3 regions of the Shinella sp. M31 genome follow, and region 1 is predicted to be linked to each of the others. Evidence: predicted binding sites of a transcription regulator. Region 1 holds the regulator's gene; each other region holds the start of a gene.
What was found. The regulator PhoB, encoded in region 1, activates phosphate uptake and scavenging genes when phosphate is short. The targets are predictions, from matches to a motif close to TGTCATNNANCTGTCAT.
Positions count from the first base shown of each region.

Region 1 (6,222 bases):
ATTTGCCGGGATGGCCCTTGGCGAAGTGATAGCGGCGCGCGGTCTTGATGGCGCATTCCAGCGCTTCGGCGCCCGAATTGGTGAAAAACACCTTGTCGGCGAAGGTCGCCTCCGTCAGCCGACGGCCGAGGCTCTCCTGGCCGGGCACCTCATAGAGGTTGGACAGGTGCCAGACCTTGTCGGCCTGATCCTTCAGCGCAGCGACGAGATGGGGATGCGCATGGCCCAGAGAATTCACGGCGACGCCGGCGGCGAAATCGAGATATCGCTCGCCATCTTCGGCGATCAGCCAGACGCCCTCCCCGCGCGTGAACCGAAGGGGTGCACGCATATAGGTTTCATAGAGCGGCGCGGCATCGGCCATGGCGCGGATCCTCCAAAAGAGATGCGAAAAAAACGTCTGACACTTGACTTTTCCGGGCTCCGGAAAAATCAAAAGCCGCCTTTCGGCGGCCTGCGGCACTATCGGCATTTCACCTGGGGATGTCAACAAAATCGCACCCCGAGTGACGCTGAACCTCCCGCAAGGTGAGGATTCACGGCACGCGCGGAAGGTGTCGCCGTCGAGTCACACCCGACCAGCAAGTTGGGGAAAACCTCGAAATCGATTCGCGCCGATTCCTGCGACTCTTGTCACAGAGTCCCCCGGTCTCTAGGTTAAAGACCAATTACTAGACTGCATGCGGCGGAACTAGTCACCAAAAGAGTTGAAGGCGTTCAGGTTCCGGATCTGTCCGGGACGCGATGAGGGATTCTCGCATCGAACGCCGAGCGGAGACGAAAAAATGAACTGGACAGACGAGCGCGTCGAAAAACTCAAGAAGCTCTGGGCCGAGGGTTTGAGCGCGAGCCAGATCGCGGCACAACTCGGCGGCGTCAGCCGCAATGCCGTGATCGGCAAGGTGCACCGGCTCAACCTGCCGGGCCGCGCCAAGGCTGGCGGCACGCAGACCGCCGCCCGCCCGAAGCGTCCGGCACCGGCCGCTCCGCGCCCCGCGACCTTCCAGGCCCGTGCCGTCACCCCGCGCACCGCCGCCCGTCCGGCAGCCGTTGCCAAGAACGACATGGACATGGATACGGCATTCGAGGTGGAGACCGAACAGCTCCCGGTTCCCGCCAACGGCAACAATGTCGTCGTGCCGATGTCGCGCAAGCTGGAACTGACGCAGCTGACCGAGCGCACCTGCAAGTGGCCGATCGGCGACCCGCTGAACGACGATTTCCACTTCTGCGGCAACGAGTCCCCTGATAATTCGCCCTACTGCACCTACCACCAGCGCCTCGCCTACCAGCCCTCGGCCGAGCGTCGCCGGATGCGCTGATCGCGTGGACATGGAATGAGAAACGGAGCCGAAAGGCTCCGTTTTTGTTTGTAGTGAAAGGTTGGGAAAGCCCCTCATCCCGCTGCCGCGACCTTCTCCCCGCAAGCGGGGAGAAGGGGAGAAGGCAACGTTTCTCAAAAGCATTTCCTTTTGAACACCACCGGGCGTCGATGGTCCCTTCTCCCCGCCTGCGGGGAGAAGGTGCCGGCAGGCGGATGAGGGCGACACAATACTGGCTCCCAAAACGCAAACAGGCCCCGCAGGGCCCATTTCCGTCCTTGGGAGGAATGCTTTTCGCTCAGGTTTCCAGCGAATAGCCGGCGCCGCGGACCGTGCGGATGACGTCCTGCATGTTGGCGAAATTGAGCGCCTTGCGCAGGCGGCCGACATGCACGTCGACGGTGCGTTCGTCGACATAGATGTCGTGGCCCCATACGCCGTCTAGCAGCTGCGAGCGCGAGAAGACGCGGCTCGGCGAGGTCATCAGGAATTCCAGGAGACGGAATTCCGTCGGGCCGAGGCGAACCTCGCGGGTGCGGCGGTGGACGCGGTGCGTCTCGCGGTCGAGCTCGATATCGCCGCAGCGCAGCACGGTCGAGACGACCTCGGGCTTAGCGCGGCGCAGCATGGCGCGGACGCGTGCCACCAGCTCCGGCGTCGAGAACGGCTTGACGACATAGTCGTCCGCGCCGGTGGCCAAGCCACGCACCCGCTCGCTCTCCTCACCGCGCGCCGTCAGCATGATGATCGGCAGGCGCTCGGTTTCCGGCCGCTGACGCAGGCGCCGGCACAGCTCGATGCCGGAGACGCCCGGCAGCATCCAGTCGAGGATGAGGAGGTCGGGCATGCGCTCCTGCAAGCGCATCTCGGCCTCGTCGCCGGACAGGATCGTATCGACCTCGAAACCCTCGGCTTCGAGATTGTAGCGCAGGAGGACGCTCAGCGCCTCCTCGTCTTCCACGACGGCTATTCTGGGCACCATGGACAGGATCCCTGCTTACACTTACTCGGACGCGTCGGCGGCGGCCGCGACGACGGACGTCGAGGTGTCGTCCTTCGGGCGCTCGCCTTCCGGCTGGGCGCCGGTCGCCATGTAGTAGATGGTCTCGGCAATGTTCGTGGCGTGGTCGCCAATGCGCTCTATGTTCTTGGCGCAGAACAGGAGATGCGTGCAGGGCGTGATGTTGCGCGGATCTTCCATCATGTAGGTCAGAAGTTCGCGGAACAGCGAGGTGTAGATAGCATCGATCTCGTCGTCGCGCTCGCGGATCGCCTTGGCCTTGTCAACCGAGCGGGTCGCGAAGACGTCGAGCACTTCCTTGAGCTGCATCAGCGCGAGTTCCGCGAGATGCTCCAGCCCGCGGGCGAGCTTGCGCGGCATGCCCGAGCTCTGCACGGCGATGACGCGCTTGGCGGTGTTCTTGCCGAGGTCGCCGACACGCTCCAGCTCGGCGGCGATGCGGATCGTGCCCATGATTTCGCGCAGGTCGGCGGCCATCGGCTGGCGCTTGGCTATGGTGACGATCGCCTTGTCGTTGATCTGGCGCTCGGCATTGTCGAGAATGACGTCCTCGGAAATGACCTTCTGGGCCAGCGCGACGTCTGTGGTGACAAGGGCGCGGACGGAATCCGACACCATCTGCTCGGCCGTGCCGCCCATCTCGGAGATGCGGCGGGAGAGATATTTCAGTTCTTCGTCGTAAATCGAAACAATATGGGTCGATGACATCGTTTTGTCCTTAATACACGCGGTTTTCGGGAAGCCTGGCGACGAAAGCGTCAGCCGAAGCGGCCCATGATGTAGTCCTGCGTGCGCTGGTCATCCGGGTTGGTGAACATCTTGTCGGTGTCGTTCTCCTCGACGAGGTTGCCGAGGTGGAACATGGCGGTGCGCTGCGAGACGCGGGCCGCCTGCTGCATGGAGTGCGTCACGATGACGATGGTGAAGTTGGCGCGAAGCTCGTGGATGAGTTCCTCGACCTTGGCCGTCGCGATCGGGTCGAGCGCCGAGCAGGGTTCGTCCATCAGGATGACCTCGGGGCTGACGGCGACGGCGCGGGCGATGCACAGGCGCTGCTGCTGGCCGCCGGAGAGGCCGGTGCCGCCTTCATGCAGGCGATCCTTCACCTCGTTCCAGAGACCCGCCTTCTGCAAGCTCTTCTCCACGATGGCGTCCATGTCGGCCTTCGATTTGGCGAGGCCGTGGATGCGCGGGCCGTAGGCGACGTTCTCGTAGATTGACTTCGGGAACGGGTTCGGCTTCTGGAACACCATGCCGACGCGGGCGCGCAGTTCGACGACGTCGATGTTCGGATCATAGATATCGTCCGTATCGAGCGTGATGCGGCCGGTGACGCGGCAGCCGTCGATCGTGTCGTTCATGCGGTTCAGCGTGCGCAGGAAAGTCGACTTGCCGCAGCCCGACGGGCCGATCAGCGCCGTCACGGTGTTTTCGCGGACGTTCAGGTTGACGTCGTAGAGGGCGCGCTTGTCGCCGTAATAGACCGAAACGTCCTTGCCGATCATCTTGTAGGAAATGTCGTTCATTTTCTTGTCCAGCGCTTTCTCGACTGCTGCTTCTGACATCATGTTCATAGGATCGGTCCTTCTACCAGCGCCGTTCGAAACGGCGGCGCAACAGGATGGCGCCAACATTCATGAGGATGAGGAAGATGAGGAGCACCATGATGGCACCCGACGTGCGCTCCACGAAGGCACGCTCGGCCTCGTTCGCCCACATGTAGATCTGCACCGGCAGAGCCGTGGAGGGTTCCAGCGGCGTTCCCGGAATGTCAGCGACGAAGGCGACCATGCCGATGAGCAGCAGCGGTGCGGTTTCGCCGAGCGCATGCGCCAGACCAATGATCGTGCCCGTCAGGATGCCCGGCATGGCGAGCGGCAGGACGTGGTGGAACACGGTCTGCATCTTCGAAGCGCCGAGGCCGAGGGCGGCCGAGCGGATCGACGGCGGCACGGCCTTGAGGGCAGCGCGCGTCGCGATGATGATCGTCGGCAGCGTCATCAGCGTCAGCACCAGGCCGCCGACGAGGGCTGCCGAGCGGGGAAAGCCCGCAAAGTTGACGAAGACGGCGAGGCCGAGCAGGCCGTAGACGATGGACGGCACGGCGGCGAGATTGTTGATGTTCACCTCGATCAGATCCGTGAAACGGTTCTTCGGAGCGAATTCCTCGAGATAGATCGACGCGGCGACACCGATCGGCAGCGACAGCACGAGTACGATCAGCATCATGTAGAGCGAGCCGACGACGGCGACGCCCAGGCCCGCCGCTTCCGGACGGCTCGATGCGCCGTTGACGAAGAGGCCGGTGTTGAAATGCTTGGAGAGCGCGCCGCTTTCGACGAGCGTGTTCATCCAGCCGACCTGCTTGTCGGAGATCTTGCGGTTGTTTTCCGCAACCTTGAGATCGATCTGACCCTTGAAGGCCGAGTCGAGGTCACCATGGGCGAGGAAGGTCACCGTCTGCGTGGTGCCGATGATCGCCGGATTGGCGACGACCATATCGCGGAACTGCGTACGGACGCTGTCCGAGATCATGCCGTTGACAGCCTTGAGACCGGCACGGTCCTTTTCATCGACGCCGAGAACCTTGGCGAGCGCGTTGCGGGCAACGACCGGATAGTTGGCCGAGACAAGCTTCTGCGGGTTGGTGGCGCGCTCGTTGTTCTTGTCGATCACCTGCTCGGAAAACTCGACCGGGATGGTGATCATCGACTGCTGGAACGCGGTGTAGCCCTTGGACACGACCGAAAACAGCAGAAGGAACAGGAAGAGCAGACCGAAGGCGATCGCTGCCATGCCAAAGAGGCGGAAGCGGCGCTCGGCGGCGTAGCGGCGGCGAAGGCCGATATCGCGACGTTCGGGTTTGGCGGAGACGCCAAGGGCGGCCATCGAAGGGCTCGTGGAGACCTGGCTCATTCGTACTGCTCCCGGTATTTGCGCACGATGTAAAGGGCGTAGATGTTCAGGCAAAGCGTGATGAAGAACAGCGTGATGCCGAGGGCAAAGGCCACCAGCGTCTGCGGCGAGGTGAATTCGAGGTCACCCGTCAGCTGGTTGACGATCTTGACGGTCACGGTCGTCATCGGCTCGAAGGGATTGAGCTGCATGCGGGCGGCAACACCGGCGGCCAGCACCACGATCATGGTTTCGCCGACGGCGCGCGAGGCGGTCATCAGAAGCGCACCGACGATGCCCGGCAGAGCTGCCGGCAGGATGACGCGCTTGATCGTTTCAGAGCGCGTGGCGCCGAGACCGAGCGAACCGTCACGCAGTGCCCGCGGCACGGCGGTGATGATGTCGTCCGACAGCGAGGAGACGTAGGGGATCAGCATGATGCCCATGACGAAGCCGGCCGTCAGAACGCTCTGCGCCTGGATGAAATTCGTGTAGTTGCCGGTGACGAGGCCGTTCAGCTGAGCGGAGATATCGCGCAGGAACGGGCCGACCGTCACGAGGGCGAAGAAGCCATAGACGATGGTCGGGATGCCGGCGAGCACTTCGAGCAGGGGCTTGGCCACCGAGCGGACGTGACGCGAGGCATATTCCGACATGTAGATGGCGGCGAAGAGACCGACCGGCACGGCCACCAACATCGCGACGAAGCCGATATAGAGCGTACCGGCGAGCAGCGGGATCAGGCCGAACTGGCCGGCGGACGCCGTAGCACCGGCGGCGGCGAAGCGCGGATCCCAGACCGTGCCGAAGAAGAATTCCCAGGCCGGCACCATGTTGAAGAAGTGCACGGCTTCCGTGAACATCGAGGTGACGATGCCGACCGTCGTGAGGATGGCGATCGACGAGGCGGCGATGAGGCCGACCAGCATCATGCCTTCGACGCGGTTGCGGGCGCGGAATTTCGGGGCGATCGAGCGGTAGGAG
Region 1 covers NZ_JBLZPH010000138.1:18,094-24,315, reverse strand. Annotated here, with positions in the region: partial or broken gene ACOZKU_RS21805 (aminotransferase class III-fold pyridoxal phosphate-dependent enzyme) at 1-364, opposite strand, end outside; gene ACOZKU_RS21800 (GcrA family cell cycle regulator) at 786-1,322, shown strand; gene phoB (phosphate regulon transcriptional regulator PhoB) at 1,621-2,304, opposite strand; gene phoU (phosphate signaling complex protein PhoU) at 2,326-3,051, opposite strand; gene pstB (phosphate ABC transporter ATP-binding protein PstB) at 3,102-3,917, opposite strand; gene pstA (phosphate ABC transporter permease PstA) at 3,931-5,259, opposite strand; partial or broken gene pstC (phosphate ABC transporter permease subunit PstC) at 5,256-6,222, opposite strand, start outside.

Region 2 (7,699 bases), on a different contig from region 1:
CAGCCTCCTTGTTATAGGCGAGATGACCACGATGGCCGTGGGCACAGCGGTCTTCGCAATGGTCGGTATCCGAGCAGACGAACATCCGCCCGCCCTTGTCGTCGAGCACCACTTCGTCGAGATAGACGTTCTCCGCACCGCACAGCGCGCAGGGCTTGTCGAAGCTCTGGATTTCAAAGGGGTGATCCTCGAAATCGAGGCTGACGACTTCCGTATAGGGCGGCACCGCATAGATGCGCTTCTCGCGGCCGGCGCCGAACAGCTGGAGCGCCTCCGACATGTGCATCTTCGGATTGTCGAATTTCGGCGTCGGCGACGGATCCATAACGTAACGGCCCTCGACCTTCACCGGATAGGCATAGGTTGTCGCGATATGGCCGTTCTTGGCGATGTCCTCGTAGAGCTTGACATGCATCAGGCCATACTCTTCCAGCGCATGCATCTTGCGCGTCTCGGTCTCGCGCGGCTCGAGGAAGCGCAAGGGTTCCGGGATCGGCACCTGGTAGACGAGCGTCTGGCCTTCCGTCAGCTTTTCCTCGGGAATGCGGTGGCGCGTCTGGATGATCGTCGCCTCGCGCGTCTTCGTCGTCACCGCCACATTGGCGACCTTCTGGAAGAAGGCGCGGATAGAGACGGCGTTGGTCGTATCATCCGCCCCCTGGTCGATGACCTTCAGCACATCCTCGGGGCCGAGGATCGCGGCCGTCACCTGCACGCCGCCGGTGCCCCAGCCATAGGGCATGGGCATTTCGCGCGAGGCGAAAGGCACCTGATAGCCGGGGATGGCGATCGCTTTTAGGATCGCACGGCGGATCATGCGTTTCGTCTGCTCGTCGAGATAGGCGAAATTGTAGGTTGCCAGTTCTGCCGTGCTCATTCTGCGGCCTCCGGAAGATCGGTGTCGATGTTGTGCGCGGCCTCGTATTCGCGCCGCATGCGGCGCACGAGGTCGAGTTCGGCCTGGAAATCCACGTAATGCGGAAGCTTCAGGTGCTCGACGAAGCCGGTCGCCTGCACGTTGTCGGAATGGGAGATGACGAATTCCTCGTCCTGCGCCGGCGCGACGATATCCTCGCCGAACTCATCGGCGCGCAGCGCCCGGTCGACCAGCGACATGGCCATGGCCTTGCGCTCGCTCTGGCCGAAGACGAGGCCGTAGCCACGGGTGAACTGGGGCGGGTTCTTCGCCGAGCCCTTGAACTGCGCGATCATCTGGCATTCGGTGATCTGGATGCGGCCGAGCGAGACGGCAAAGCCGAGCTCCGGCATGTCCAGCTCCACCTCGACCTCGCCGATGCGCACTTCGCCCACGAAGGGATGGGTGCGGGCATAACCGCGCTGCGTGGAATAGCCGAGCGCGAGCAGAAAGCCTTCGTCGCCACGGGCGAGCGCCTGCAAGCGCAAGTCGCGGGCCATAGGAAATTCCAGCGGCTCGCGGGTGATGTCGCCGGCGACGTGGCCATCAGGCATGTCGCCGTCATCCTCGACCAGGCCTTCGCCGGCCAGAATGTCGGAGACGCGCATGACGGGCTCGCCGGCCTCATCACGCTCCAGCGGGGCGTCAACCGCGTCGTCTGTCAGAAGCGACGGATCGAGCAGGCGGTGCGTGTAATCGAAGGTCGGGCCGAGCAACTGGCCGCCCGGCAGGTCCTTGTAAGTCGCCGAGACGCGGCGTTCGACAAGCATCTCGCCGGTCTCGACCGGCTTGGAATAACCGAAGCGCGGCAGCGTCGTGCGGTAGGCGCGCAGGATGAAGATTGCCTCGATCATGTCGCCCCGTGCCTGCCGGACGGCAAGTGCGGCAAGCGAACGGTCGTAGAGCGAGGCCTCCGCCATCACGCGGTCGACGGCAAGGCCGAGCTGGGCGACGATCTGCTCGATGCCGATGGCCGGCAGTGAACGGTCGCCGCGTCGGCGGTCGGCGAGAAGGCGGTGAGCGTTGGAGATGGCGGCTTCGCCACCCTTGACGGCAACGTACATGGTTACACCTCCTTCACGCTGATAACGGTGGTGCGCGGCAGGCAGACGATCCTGTCGCCGGCAACGAGGATCAGGTCGACGCCGCGCGGGAATTTCTGGCGGTTTTCCGCCCAGAACTGCGGGAACATGTCGGGTAGGCCGACCGGCGCGATTTCCTCCTGTGTGCGGATGCCCGGCCCCTTCAGGACGAGTGGGCGGCCGCCTTCGAAGGCCTCGATTTCGACGACCAGCGTCGTGGAACGGTCCGGATATTCCTGCGTGCCCTGCGCGAAGAGGCAGAAATTCGGCAGCATCGCGCCCTTCTCGATGAAGGCGAAGCGGGCGTTCTGGCGTTCTTCCGCCAGCACCGCGCCGGCATTGAAGGCAAGCCAGCCGGGCAAGGCGGAGGCGGCGAGCGCCGGCGTCAGCCAGACGGCGGTATCGTGATCGCAGAGCGTCAGCGCGATGGCACCGGCGGCCGGCGTCAGCGGCTTGGGCGGCGCGACGGTTGCGGCGATATCGCCGATCGTGCCCGGACGGGCCATGCAATCCATCATCGTGCGGAAGACGGCCTGGGCCTGGAAGACCGGCTCCTGAAAACCGCCGGCAAAGGCGAGTGTATCCAACGACATCAGTCCTCTCCGCGAACCATGGTGAAGAAATCGACGCGGGTGGCCGCCGTCTGGCGGGCCTTTTCAGCGTCCTCATCAGCAATGCGTGCCGCAATTGCCGAAAGCAGCGCCTCCACCTCGGCCCTGTGGGCCGGCTGCTGGAAGAGGGCATCGAAGATCGCCGAAAGCCGGGCCTTGGCACCATCCGTGCCGAGCGCCTGGCTGTGGCCGACCGTGCCATCCGTAAGGCGGATGCTGGCGCGGCTCACCGTCGCCTCCCCGAGATTGAACGGCGCACCGCCGCCGCCGATGCGGCCGCGCACCATGACGAGACCCGTTTCCGGCCCGCGCACCGGCTGCACGACCGGCTTGTCCGCCAGCACGTCGAATGCCGCCTGCAACTCGGCCCGGCTTGCCTTGGCAAGCAGGCCCATCGCCCTCTGCCGGTCCGCCGCCGTGCCCTTCGCGGTGGCCCCGGTCCTTTTTTCCATTGATGCCATTGCCTCATCTCCAAATGTCTATTAATCTAGACAACCGAACATCTAAGTCTTGTCTTAATCGGCCGGAATGACAAGGGTGTGACAGCGGACGATATCGCGGGGGCGAAAAAATGGTGGAACGGCAATCGGGCGTGGCGCTCTGGCGGCAGATCGCCGACCGCATGCGCCTTGCGATCAACAATGGCGATTTCGACGAAACCGGCATGATGCCGCCGGAAATGGTGCTCGCCGCCCGCTTCGGCGTGAACCGCCACACGGTGCGCAGCGCCATGGCGGCGCTTGCGGAAGAAGGCATCGTTCGCCCCATCCAGGGCATCGGCACCCGCATCGAGCGGCGCGACCGGCTGCGTTTTCCGATTTCAAAGCGCACGCGCTTTTCGCAGGGCCTCGGCAATCAGGCACGCGATATCGAGGGCAGGATGCTGGAGGCGGCAACCGAGGTTGCGCCATCGATCGTGGCCGAAGCCCTCGGACTCCCTATCGGCACGCTCTGTGTGCGCATGGAAACCGTCAACAGTGCCGACAAGCGCCCAATCTCGCGCGCGACGCACTATTTCCCGGCGGACCGTTTCGGCGAGATCGGCGGGATTTTCGAGCGGACCCGCTCCATCACCGCGGCCTTCCGCGAGCTCGGCGTCACAGACTATGTGCGCCGCTCGACGGAAATCTCGGCCATCCACGCCGAGGGCGACGATATCAGGCACCTGAAGCTTTCGCCCGGCGCGATCATCCTCGTCGCGACAGCCGTCAATACCGACCTTGCGGGAACGCCGATCCAGTTTTCCCGCACCCGCTTCGCTGCCGACCGTGTCAAGCTGACGGTGGAGCCCGAAGACTAGGCCGGCTTGCGGCAGCAGAGAATGAAGCGACGATAAAGCAGCGTGCGCAGCCTGTTGCGCAGGTCCGCCGTCCGCTACTGTGCTCTGGCGATCGGCGCATGGGAGCCGATCGTCACACCGCGGAAACCGGCCGTCTCCAGCAAAGGCAGTACGCGTTCGACCGTCAGCCCGTCGCCAAAGGGCAGGCGCTGCATGATACTGGAATGCCGGTCACCCATCGCACCGTCATAATGCGGGTCGGTTCCGATAAACCGATCGAGCACCGCGATGGCGCGGCTCGCCAGCCGTCCAAGCCGTGTCGGGGCGGCCCAGTCGCCATCGAAGAACAGCAGCGTACCGCCCGGTTTCAGCACGCGGTGCCATTCCGCAAAGGCCTGCTCAGGCGTCGTCAGCGTCCATACGAGGTGGCGGCAGACGATGGCATCATAGCTTTCGTCCGGCTCCATGGGGTTTTCCGCATCGGCGAGCAGAAAGCGAAGACCCTTCGCCCCCGCATGTTTCCTGCGCGCCACCGACAGCATAGCCTCCGAAAAATCGAGCGCCGTCACATCGTGGCCGAGTGACAGCAACAGGCGTGTCACCTCCCCCGTACCGCAGGCAAGCTCCAGCACACGGCGCGGCTCCGGTCCCAGATGCTCGCGGATCGCCGCCGCCCAGGCGTCGAATTCCGGCCCTTCGGGAATGCGGTGACCGAAGGCGAGATCGAAGGTTTGCGAGCGGCGGGACCAGTAGTCGCGGATGTCTTCCTTGAGGTGATCGTTGGAGAGCGTGCCGTGCATTACATGCCCTCGTTCGCCACGAGTTTCAGCCGCGGCGGCCGCGGCTCCGGGCGGCGATAGCGGATGAAGCAGCCACCGGCGCTGTCGCGCTCCACATCCACGGTGACGCCAAAAACCTCCAGCAGGCGCTGCGGCTCCAGCACCTTGGCCGGCGTGCCCAGTGCCACGATGCGCCCGCCCTGCATGACGGCGATGCGGTCGCAGAACATGGCGGCGTGGTTGAGATCGTGCAGGGCGGCGACGACGGTCAGCTCCTGCTCGCGCACCAGCTGGAGCAGGCTGATCTGGTGGCCGATATCGAGATGGTTGGTCGGTTCGTCGAGCAGCAGGATCGGCGATTGCTGGGCGAGCGCCCGGGCGATATGCAGCCGCTGGCGCTCACCGCCTGACAGCGTGTGCCAGAGCCGGCCGGCGAAATGCGCCATGTCGACCTCCTCCAGCGCCCGGTCGACGATGGCGTCATCGGTCCGCGACCAGGGGGTGAGCGCGCCGAGATAGGGTGTGCGGCCGAGTTCGACGGCCTGGCGCGCGGTGATGCGCTCGGTGGTTTCCGCCTGCTGCTCGACAAAGGCGATGCGCCGGGCAACGGCCTGGCGGCCATGATCCGAAAGCGGCCTGCCGTCGAGCAGGACGGCACCGGCCTGCGGCTTGCGAATGCCTGACATCAGCGACATCAGGCTCGTCTTGCCCGAGCCGTTCGGGCCGATGATGCCGAGGAATTCGCCGGGGCGCACGTCGAGCGAGACATCCGACAGGATGGTCGCGCCACCGGCCGACCAGTGCAGGTTTTTGGCGGACAACGTCACAGGGCCGATCTCCTCTGGCTGAGGATGAGCGCGAAGGCCGGCGCGCCGAACAGCGCTGTGATGACGCCGATGGGCAGGACCTGGCCGGGAATGATGACACGCGACAGCACGTCCGCCGCGATCATGAAGATGGCGCCGATCAGCGCCGAGGCCGGCAGAAGCAGGCCGTGCCGCACGCCGACGACCATGCGCGCGGCATGGGGAATGACGAGGCCGACAAAGCCGATCGAGCCGACGATGGAGACCATGGTCGCCGTCATCAGCGCGGAAATGGCGATCAGCACGACATAGACCCGGCGCACGGGAATGCCGAGCGAGGCGGCCGATTCTGTGCCGAAGGTGAAAGCATCGAGCGCACGGGCATGCCACAGGCAGACGAGAAGGCCGAGGATCGCCGCCGGCAGCGCGAGCCACACATCCGGCCAGCGCACGCCGGAGAGATTGCCGAGCAGCCAGAACATGATGCCGCGCGCCTGCTCCGCACTCGCCGCCTTGGTGACGATGAAGGACGTGAGCGCATTGAAGAGCTGCGAGCCGGCAATGCCGGCGAGAATGATCGCGCTCGTGCCGCGCCCGGCGCGCAAGGCGAGCGCGCTGACAAGGCCGAAGGCGACGAGCGCGCCGAGGAAGGCGCCGGCCGGCAGCGTCAGGGCACCGGCGCCGATGCCGAGGATCGCCACGCTGACGGCACCGGTCGAGGCGCCGGCGGAAATGCCGAGGATGTAGGGATCGGCCAGCGCATTGCGCAGCAGCGATTGCAGGATGACGCCGCAGAGTGCCAGCGCCGAACCGCAGCAAGCCGCGACCATCGCCCGGCTCAGCCGGTAGTTCCAGATGATGCCTTCGTCGATCGGCTCCAGCGGGTAGCCGGCATGCCAGAGCCGGTTTGCCACCGTCTTCGCCACCACGTCGAGCGGGATCGCCGTCTCGCCGACGGCGGCCCCGACGCCGAGCGCCAACAGCAGGAGGAGGAGCGCCGTGAAAACGGCGCCCGTCCGAAGCACGATGGGGCGATCGGAGATCACTTGGCGAGACCAGCCTTTTCGATTGCATCGGCCAGACGCTCGATGCCCTCGATGGTTCGGATCGTCGGGTTCATCGCCTGGGCGTCCATGTCGAAGACATGGTTGCTCTTCACCGCCGGCATGAGGCCCGCGACCGGATCGGTCTTCAGGAAGTCGAGCTTCGCCTCGAGGCTGTCGAGCGGATAGCGGCGGCGCTCCATCGAGCCGGCGACGATCATGGTCGGTGCGGCCTTGGCGATGGTCTCCCAGCCGACCGTCGGCCATTCGTCCTCGGTCTTGATGATGTTTTCGATGCCGAGCGCCGACATGATGTAACCCGGCGCGCCGTTCTTGCCGGCGACATAGGGATCGGCATCGGCAGCGCTGGAGAACCAGAAGACGGCGGAGAGCTTGTCCTTGGCGGCGGCGACCTTGGCGCGGGCAGCCTCCTCACGCGCCTTCAGCGCGGCAACGACCTCTTCGCCCTTGTCCTGGATATCGTAGATCTGCGCCATCTCGCGGATCTCCTGATAAACCAGCTCCATGGTGAAGACCTGGTGGCGCACGCCGTCGCTGGCCGCGCTGTTCTCCTTGCCGACGCAATCGGCCGGCGAGGTATAGACGGGAATGCCGAGTTCCTCGAACTGCTCGGGCTTGGCGACGACACCTTCCGGGCCGACCTGCCACTGGAACTGCACCGTGACGATATCCGGCTTCTTGGCGAGCACGCTTTCGAAGCTCGGCTCGTTGTCGGCGAGACGATCGATCTTCACATTGACGTCCTCATAGCCCTTGAGGACCGGGCCGACCCAAAGTGCGGTGCCCACCACCTTGTCGGCGAGGCCGAGCATGTAGAGGATTTCGGTCGAACTCTGGCCGATCGAGACGGTCTTCGTCGGCGCCTTCTGGAAGGTGACCGGTCGGCCGCAGTTTTGCAGCGTAAGCGGATACTGCGTCGCGGCGGCCTGGGCCGTGCCGGAAGCGATGAGGGTCACTGCGCCGGCAAGGGCGGAAACGAGGGATGCGGCACGCAGGGCCGCGGCAAATAGGGTCATGGATTTCTCCCGGAGAGTGAAGGCGTGCGGGCTCAGCCAATGGACCACGAAGGGCGCACCGAATGCGGTCGGGAGAAAACGAAGGGAGGTCTGCCGCGGGCGGCAGTCGGGCTCGTCATGGCGTCTCCTGTTCCGGGCTTCCCCGC
Region 2 covers NZ_JBLZPH010000072.1:3,484-11,182, forward strand. Annotated here, with positions in the region: gene ACOZKU_RS11045 (alpha-D-ribose 1-methylphosphonate 5-phosphate C-P-lyase PhnJ) at 1-877, opposite strand, end outside; gene ACOZKU_RS11050 (carbon-phosphorus lyase complex subunit PhnI) at 874-1,980, opposite strand; gene phnH (phosphonate C-P lyase system protein PhnH) at 1,983-2,591, opposite strand; gene phnG (phosphonate C-P lyase system protein PhnG) at 2,591-3,070, opposite strand; gene phnF (phosphonate metabolism transcriptional regulator PhnF) at 3,181-3,909, shown strand; partial or broken gene ACOZKU_RS11070 (class I SAM-dependent methyltransferase) at 3,906-4,688, opposite strand; gene ACOZKU_RS11075 (ABC transporter ATP-binding protein) at 4,688-5,494, opposite strand; gene ACOZKU_RS11080 (FecCD family ABC transporter permease) at 5,491-6,501, opposite strand; gene ACOZKU_RS11085 (ABC transporter substrate-binding protein) at 6,516-7,553, opposite strand.
Region 2: phnF (phosphonate metabolism transcriptional regulator PhnF) is a predicted target of PhoB. The motif match lies at 3,138-3,154, and genes of this name have one in related genera.

Region 3 (7,699 bases), on a different contig from region 1:
CGCCTCCGCCGAGGAGCGACCGAAGGACGGCATCTGCGGTTCGCTCGGTTATAATTTCTGGGCAATCAACCGGGTGCCGTGGGCCGACGATACGGGCGACCCGACCGCGCCACTTGCCGAGATGAAGGCCGGCAAGACCTATGTCTTCAATGTCGAGAACCCGACGCCGCAGATCCACCCCCTGCACCTGCACGGCCTCGCCTTCCGGCCGATGAACTCGAACAAGCAGACGATCCGCCCGCATTTTTCCGACACCTACCTGATCCTGCCGGACGAGAAGGTGCAGCTGGCGCTGGTGGCCGACAATCCGGGCAACTGGGTGTTCCATTGCCACATCATCGAGCACCAGAAGACCGGCATGACTAGCTATGTGCGGGTAACCTGAGGTTTCCGGCGGACAAATTTTCGATTGTGGCAAAACCGTGGACCGTCTAAAGCTGCGCGATCATAAAAATCAAGAAAGTCCGCCCGAGCCCGTCATGCAGATCATCGAGACCACCGCAGCCCTTCGCGACGCCTGTGAGACGCTCGCCCGTTCCGAGTATCTGACCATCGACACGGAGTTCCTGCGGGAAACGACCTTCTGGCCGGAACTGTGCCTCATCCAGCTCGCCGGTCCCGAGATCGAGGTGATCGTCGATCCGCTCGCCAAGGGCCTCGACCTTGCCCCCTTCTTCGAGCTGATGGCGAATTCCGCCGTGTTGAAGGTGTTCCATGCCGCGCGGCAGGACATCGAAATCATCTTCAACCGCGGCAATCTCATTCCGCATCCAATCTTCGACACCCAGGTCGCGGCCATGGTCTGCGGCTTCGGCGACAGCGTCTCCTACGACCAGCTCGTGCAGAAGATCAAAGGCGAGCATATCGACAAGTCCTCGCGCTTCACCGACTGGAGCCGCCGCCCGCTCACCGACAAGCAGCTCGAATATGCGCTGGCCGACGTCACCCATCTGCGCGACGTCTATCTGGCGCTGAAGGAGAAGCTCGAGGAGGCCGGCCGCTCGCTGTGGCTGACCGAGGAAATGGCGGTCCTCGAATCGCGCGAGACCTACGACCTGCATCCCGACGATGCCTGGAAGCGGCTCAAGATGCGCGTCAAGAAGCCGATCGAGCTTGCCGTGCTGCAAAAAGTCGCCGCCTGGCGTGAACGGGAGGCCCGCGGCCGCAACGTGCCGCGCTCGCGCATCCTGAAGGACGACACGATCTACGAAATCGCCCAGCAGCAGCCGGCCGACGCCGAAGCGCTGGCGCGGCTGCGCACCATCCCCAAGGGCTGGGAGCGCTCGCAATCGGGCACCGCGCTGCTTGAGGCCGTCGGCGAGGCGCTGGCGATCCCGAAGACCGACCTGCCACGCCTGCCGCGCCAGACCCATGTTCCGGAAGGGGCTGCATCGGCCAGCGAAATGCTGAAGGTGCTGCTCAAGATCGTTTCCGAAAAGGAAGGCGTCGCCGCCAAGATCATCGCCAATTCCGACGATCTCGAAAAGATCGCCATCGAAGGCGAGGCCGCCGACGTGCCCGCCCTCAAAGGCTGGCGCCGCGACCTCTTCGGCGAAACCGCCCTCAACCTCATCGGCGGCAAGGTGGCGTTGCGCTTCGTCGACAAAAAGATCGAAGCGGTGGAGATCTGACCCCGCAAACATGGCGCGGATGGAAAAAGGGCGGCCCAGGGCCGCCCTTTGTGTTTTCAGCGACGGCCGGCTTAGAGGATGAAATCCGTGCCCTTCAGCGTGACCAGCGCATCGATGGTCAGGGTGAAGTCGGCAGTGCCGTCACCGTTCACGTCGCCCTGAACAAGCGTGTCGCCATTCTTCTGCAGATAGTGAAGCTGGCCTGCGACATCGCCAAACGCCGCCGTACCGATGAACTTGAAAGCTGTGCTTCCCGTACCGGAACCATTGGCGTCGATTGCCGAGAGGTTGATCTTGTCGCTTCCCTGCGTGAAGTCGAGAATCTTGTCGCCTTTCACGGCCGCGACCGTCTCGAAGACGAAGGTATCACCGCCGCCGCCACCCTTGAGGACATTGACATCCGCGCTGGCAATGATCGTATCCTTGCCCGAGCCGCCGATGACGTTTTCGAAACTCCGGATATGGAAGTTGCCTGCTCCGGTCTTCACCGTGGACTGACCGTCGAGATCGATCGTCAGCGCACTGGTAAAGGCGGAGAAATTGACCGTATCGATATCCTTGTCCGTCGTCTCCGTCACGCCCTCGCCGCCGTCGACGGTGACATTCTGCCCTTTGTCGGTCAGTGCCGCGAACTTGATCGTATCGGCATCGCGCCCCAGCGATATGTAATCGGCACCACCCGCACCAAGCGTGACCGTGTCGGCACCACGTCCCATATAGACGGATCCGACCCAGGCGTTGCCCGTCGTTGTCAGCTTATCGGCGCCACGGCCGAGGTCCATGCTGCCGACTTCGCCGTTTCCAACGACGGAAACCGAGTCATTGCCACGGTTCAGGCCGATGTAGCTCGCCCAGTAACCGATAGTGACGTTCTCGGTATTGCCGCCACCAACGAGCGTTTCCACCTCCGCGTTTTTCAGGTTGACCGTGCTTGTTCCGTTCGTTCCAAGTGCAAGATAGCTGATATAGACGCGATTATCGTCCGTTACGCCGTTCGTCGAGTCGGTGATCGTCACGTTGGCATTGCCGCTGATGCGGATGACACCAGCACCCCAGAAATTGCCGGTGAGGCTGAGGCTTACGGTCCGCATGGGGGCATCCGTCGGCGCCCAGAGACTCATATTGTCGAGCCAACGGTCAAACCATTGATAGGTTTCTTCGCCAACGGTAAATTGCGTCGAGCCGTTGAGTGTTCTGCTGATATTCGAATTGATGGTACCCACGACCGTCCCCTCCGTTAATTCCGGTTCGCCAGTCGGCCCCGACAAGCCTTCGCTTATCCGGGCCGCTTCTGCGTGATTAAATTCTGCCGCACGCGCCATATGACGCGTCCTCGAAGTCGACGCTTAACTTTCGATAGCATTGCGATATGACTGCGGTAATCACTAACCTTGAGGGATATTACAGTGTGTCATAGAGTGGCCAGCATTCTGCATCGCTGACGACAGCGTTATCTACACAACGCCCGATCAATTATGCCATAGCACAGCAAACGACCGAGTTTCCGCTTCACCCCCTCCGAATTTAATTTTTAATTAAACAAGAATCTACTAAAAAATCAAGTAGAAGCAGTGCTCTTGCAGGCTCCTCCGGAGCAAACGCAAATTCCCGCATCCTCGTCATGAAAACGACAAGCAACTGTCAAGCGGCAGTCATGCACAGCTCCTATCAAACGGCCTCGCTTTTCGAACCCCGAGGACGATATGACCAAACATCTTTTTGCCACCGCCGCCCTTTCGCTTCTGATGACGACCGCAGCGCTTGCCGCAGAAAAGGAATTTCCGGCCACGCTGAAGGCCCATGCCATCCTTCCGGCCAACACGATCCTCGCGGCACCCGCCGACGCCGCCGACTATCTCAAGACCTCGGGCAAGTTCTCGACGGCCGACCGCAAGCGCGTCGATGCGCTCGGCACCGTCATGGGCAAGGACGGCGTGCGCGAGACCGGCCTTTCCCTGCCCTTCGACGGCCAGCCGATGCAGGGTTTCTCCGGCATCAAGGCGATGGACGACGGCTCGTTCTGGACGCTGTCCGACAACGGTTTCGGCAACAAGCTGAATTCCACCGACGCCATGCTGATGATCCACAACGTGCGCTTCGACTGGGACAAGGGCACGATGGAGCCGGTGAAGACCGTGTTCCTCTCCGACCCGGACAAGAAAGCGCCCTTCCCAATCGTCATGGAGGGTGCTGCCCAGCGGTATCTCACGGGCGGCGATTTCGACGTCGAATCCATCCAGCCGGTCGCGGACGGCTTCTGGATCGGCGAGGAATTCGGCCCCTATATCCTGAAATTCGACCTCGAGGGCAAGCTGACCGACGTCATCGCCACGGAGGTCGACGGCAAGCCGGTGACCTCGCCCGACAATGCGACGCTCGCCGTCCAGGCCGACCCGTCGAAGAAGATGCCGGTCTTCAACCTCAAGCGCTCCGGCGGCTATGAGGGCCTTGCGCTTTCGAAGGACGACTCGAAACTCTACGGCCTGCTGGAAGGCCCGATCTGGGTCGACAGCGAAAGCGTCGAGCAGGCGGATGGCCGTCCGGCGTTGCGCATCATCGAGCTCGACGTCGCGTCCAAGGCATGGACGGGGCGCAGCTGGCTCTATCCGCTCGCCGAAGGCGGCGAGGCGATCGGCGATTTCAACATGCTGGACGAAACGACCGCCCTGGTGATCGAGCGCGACAACGGCGCCGGCACGGCCGACAAGGCCTGCGCCGATCCAAAGGACCCGAAGCCGGATTGCTTTGCCACCGCTTCCAAGGTCAAGCGCATCTACAAGATCGCCATGACCGACGAGAACGTCGGCAAGGCCGTGCGCAAGATCGGCTATATCGATCTCCTGAAGATCGCCGATCCCGACAACAAGAAGCGCCAGGGCGGCGGCGACGGCTTCTACGACATGCCGTTCGTGACGATCGAAAACGTCGACCGCGTGAATGAGACGCACATCATCGTCGGCAACGACAACAACCTGCCCTTCTCCGCCGGCCGCGCGCTGGACAAGGCCGACGACAACGAATTCGTCCTGCTGGAAGTGGGCGAGTTTCTGAAGGCCGAGTGATCGGCAGGCGGCGGCATCTGGTGGTGCCGCCGTCCCTTCCGCCTAGCGCGGGTCGACCAACTGCAGGATCAACTGGTGCACATTGCCGCCGTCGCTGAGCTCGACCTTGTCGAAATCGCGGCTGCGGGCGCGCTGGGCGTCGGAGAGTTCGCCGAGGCGGGCCTGGAGCTGGGGGCGGATCTTTTGGCAGTTCGGGTCGTTCTCGACCGTCATGCCGACGCTCATCGCCTCGATCTGCTTGACCATGTCCTTGATGAAATCGCCGTGGATTTTTTCATGCGCGGTCACGCCGGCGATGAAGGTGTCCCAGCGGCTTTTCAGGGGCTCGGATAGTTTCGATTTCAGCTTGGGCAAGGTGTAGGTGATGATGAGCTTCGGCTTGTTGACCGTGATGACGCAGGCATCGCCCTGGCGCTCGTATTTGCGCGTCCAGGTCAGCTTGAAGCCGGTGTGGGCGATGACGCGGGCAATGCCGAGTTTCGGACCGCGCTCGCCGATCGACCGATAGATCTCGAGGCCCGTGCTTCCCTGCACCGTATAAGGCTCAACCCGCTCGGTTGCCTGCCAGTCCTGCGCAGCGGCAGGGCCGGAAAGGAAGAGGCCGATGGCGACGATCAGTCGAGTTGGGGTCCGCATGGCAGGCCTTACAGGAACTTGAAGGCAAGCCGCTTGCCGGTGAGCTTGGCAAGCTGCTGCAGGCGGCCGTCGAGGCGTTCGCCGGCAAGCTCGCAATAATCTGCGGGCACGACGAGTTCGAGGTCGATATCCGGGCTCGTCGACTTGCGGAACGCCAGATGCGGCACGACGCCCGGCATGGAGGCCGAGAACAGATAGACGATGCGCAACAGGCCGCCGACGAGCTTGGCCAGCTCGCGCAGGCGCGGCGTCGCGATGGCGGCGAGCGAACTGCTGACGGCGTCGTCGTTCAGGCCTTCGAAACGGTAGTAGTTGGCGAGCGCGATGAACGCGCGTCCGGGATGGGTGATGCCGATGAAGGTGCCGTGCGCGATGAGGTTCAGCGCCTGCAGGCCGCGATAATCCGGGTGCGCGCGCCAGCTGATATCGGCAAGCAGGCAGGCGGCTTCGCGGTAGCGATGCTCTTCGTCCGTTTCAGTGATGCCGAAGAGCGGCATCATGCGACCGGTCCAGGCGGCCAGTTCGCGGGCGTGCTCCGGCGAGCGGGCGCGCAGGATGGCAAGCTCGCTGGCAGCGGCCAGCAAGGGATCGCGCGCTTTCTCGCGGTCGGTGAGCAGCGAATAGAGATACCCTTCACGCACGCCTTGTGCGGAGAAGAAGACCCGCGAGGGCTTCATGATGGCGATCGTCTCCTGCATGGCGACGGCGCCGAACGGCAGCAGGTTGCGGCGGCTCTTGGAAATCGCGCTGTAGGCCTGATCCTTCTGGTCCTTGGCGGTGACGATATCCGTCAGGAAATCCATGGCGTCGGAGAAGCCGAGTTCGTAGCCCTGGATCATGTGCAGCGGATAATTCTGCATTTCCATATGCAGCGCGCCGATGGCGCGCCAGGTGCCGCCGACGGCATAGAAGGCGCGGCCGGCGCCCTTCTTCAGGAGATCGGCATTGCGCAGATACTTGCGCGCGACGATGCGGGCCTGTGCCGCCGAGCCGCCCGAGGCTTCGGACAGGCGGATGCCGCCGAGCGGCAAGGTGATGCCCTTGCCGACCTGCACGCCGGCGACATCGACCAGTTCCAGCGAGCCGCCGCCGAGATCGCCGACGATGCCGTCGGTATCGGCAAAACCGCTGACGATGCCGAGCGCGGAGAAATAGGCCTCCTCCTCGCCGGTCAGCACGCGCACCTTCTGGCCGAGGATCATCTCGGCCCGGTGGATGAAATCGGGGCCGTTTTCCGCCTCGCGCGCGGCGGCGGTCGCCAGCGCATACATGGTGGAGGTGCGCGCCTGCCAGGAAAGGGCCTTGAAGCGGTGCAGGGCGGCGAGCGCGCGGTCGACGCTCGCCTCGTCCATGCGGCCGGTCTTGGCGAGCCCCTTGCCGAGGCCGCACATCACCTTCTCGTTGAACAGGACGGCGGGGGAACGGCTCATGCCCTCGTAGATCACGAGGCGAATCGAGTTGGAACCGATATCCACGACCGAGACCGGGGCAATTCCAGGCAAACGCCCCTGCGCTTCAGATTCAACCATGCGGTTCCAGTTTATTTCTTCCGGCGGCCTTGCCAGCCCGCGATCGCCTTCGGTGCGGAGGACTTCAGGGCTTCACCCCGGCCCGACAGGCTGGGATTGGTCATGAAGTAGTGCTGAGCGTTGAACGGCTCGGCACCGGGCTGCACTTCCATGCGCCGGGACGTTCCGTCCGCCAGGATCTCGTAGCTCTGCTGGTTATCGATGAGATTGCCCAACATGATCTGCGAGAGAACCTGCTCATGCACCGTCCGGTTGATCAGAGGCACGAGTGTCTCGACCCGCCGGTCCAGGTTTCGCGGCATCATGTCCGCGGAGCCTATATAAACCAGCGCCTTGTCGGAGGGAAGCCCGTGACCATTGCCGAAGCAGAAGATGCGGGAGTGTTCAAGGAAGCGGCCGACGATGGATTTGACGCGAATATTGTCCGACAGGCCCGGCACCTGCGGGCGCAGGCAGCAGATGCCGCGCACCACGAGATCGACGGCCACGCCGGCCTGGCTGGCGCGGTAGAGCGCGTCGATCGTTTCGGGATCCACAAGCGAATTCATCTTCATCCAGATCGCCGCCGGCGCGCCATTCTTCGCATGCGCAATCTCCTCGTCGATGTGACGCAGGATGCGCGGGCGCAGCGTATAGGGTGAGAAGGCGAGCTTCATGCCGGCCTCGGGCTCGCCGTAACCGGTGATGAAGTTGAAGATATTCGCCATGTCGCTGGCGATGGTCGGGTTGCAGGTGAAGAAGGACAGGTCCGTATAGATCTTCGCCGTGATCGGGTGATAATTGCCGGTGCCGAGGTGGCAATAGGTGCGAAGCTTGCTCTCTTCGCGCCGCACGACCATCG
Region 3 covers NZ_JBLZPH010000152.1:117,926-125,624, forward strand. Annotated here, with positions in the region: gene ACOZKU_RS25055 (multicopper oxidase family protein) at 1-385, shown strand, start outside; gene rnd (ribonuclease D) at 486-1,631, shown strand; gene ACOZKU_RS25065 (M10 family metallopeptidase C-terminal domain-containing protein) at 1,703-2,722, opposite strand; gene ACOZKU_RS25070 (esterase-like activity of phytase family protein) at 3,335-4,693, shown strand; gene ACOZKU_RS25075 (DUF922 domain-containing Zn-dependent protease) at 4,736-5,329, opposite strand; gene ppx (exopolyphosphatase) at 5,338-6,858, opposite strand; gene ACOZKU_RS25085 (RNA degradosome polyphosphate kinase) at 6,870-7,699, opposite strand, start outside.
Region 3: ACOZKU_RS25070 (esterase-like activity of phytase family protein) is a predicted target of PhoB. The motif match lies at 3,271-3,287, and genes of this name have one in related genera.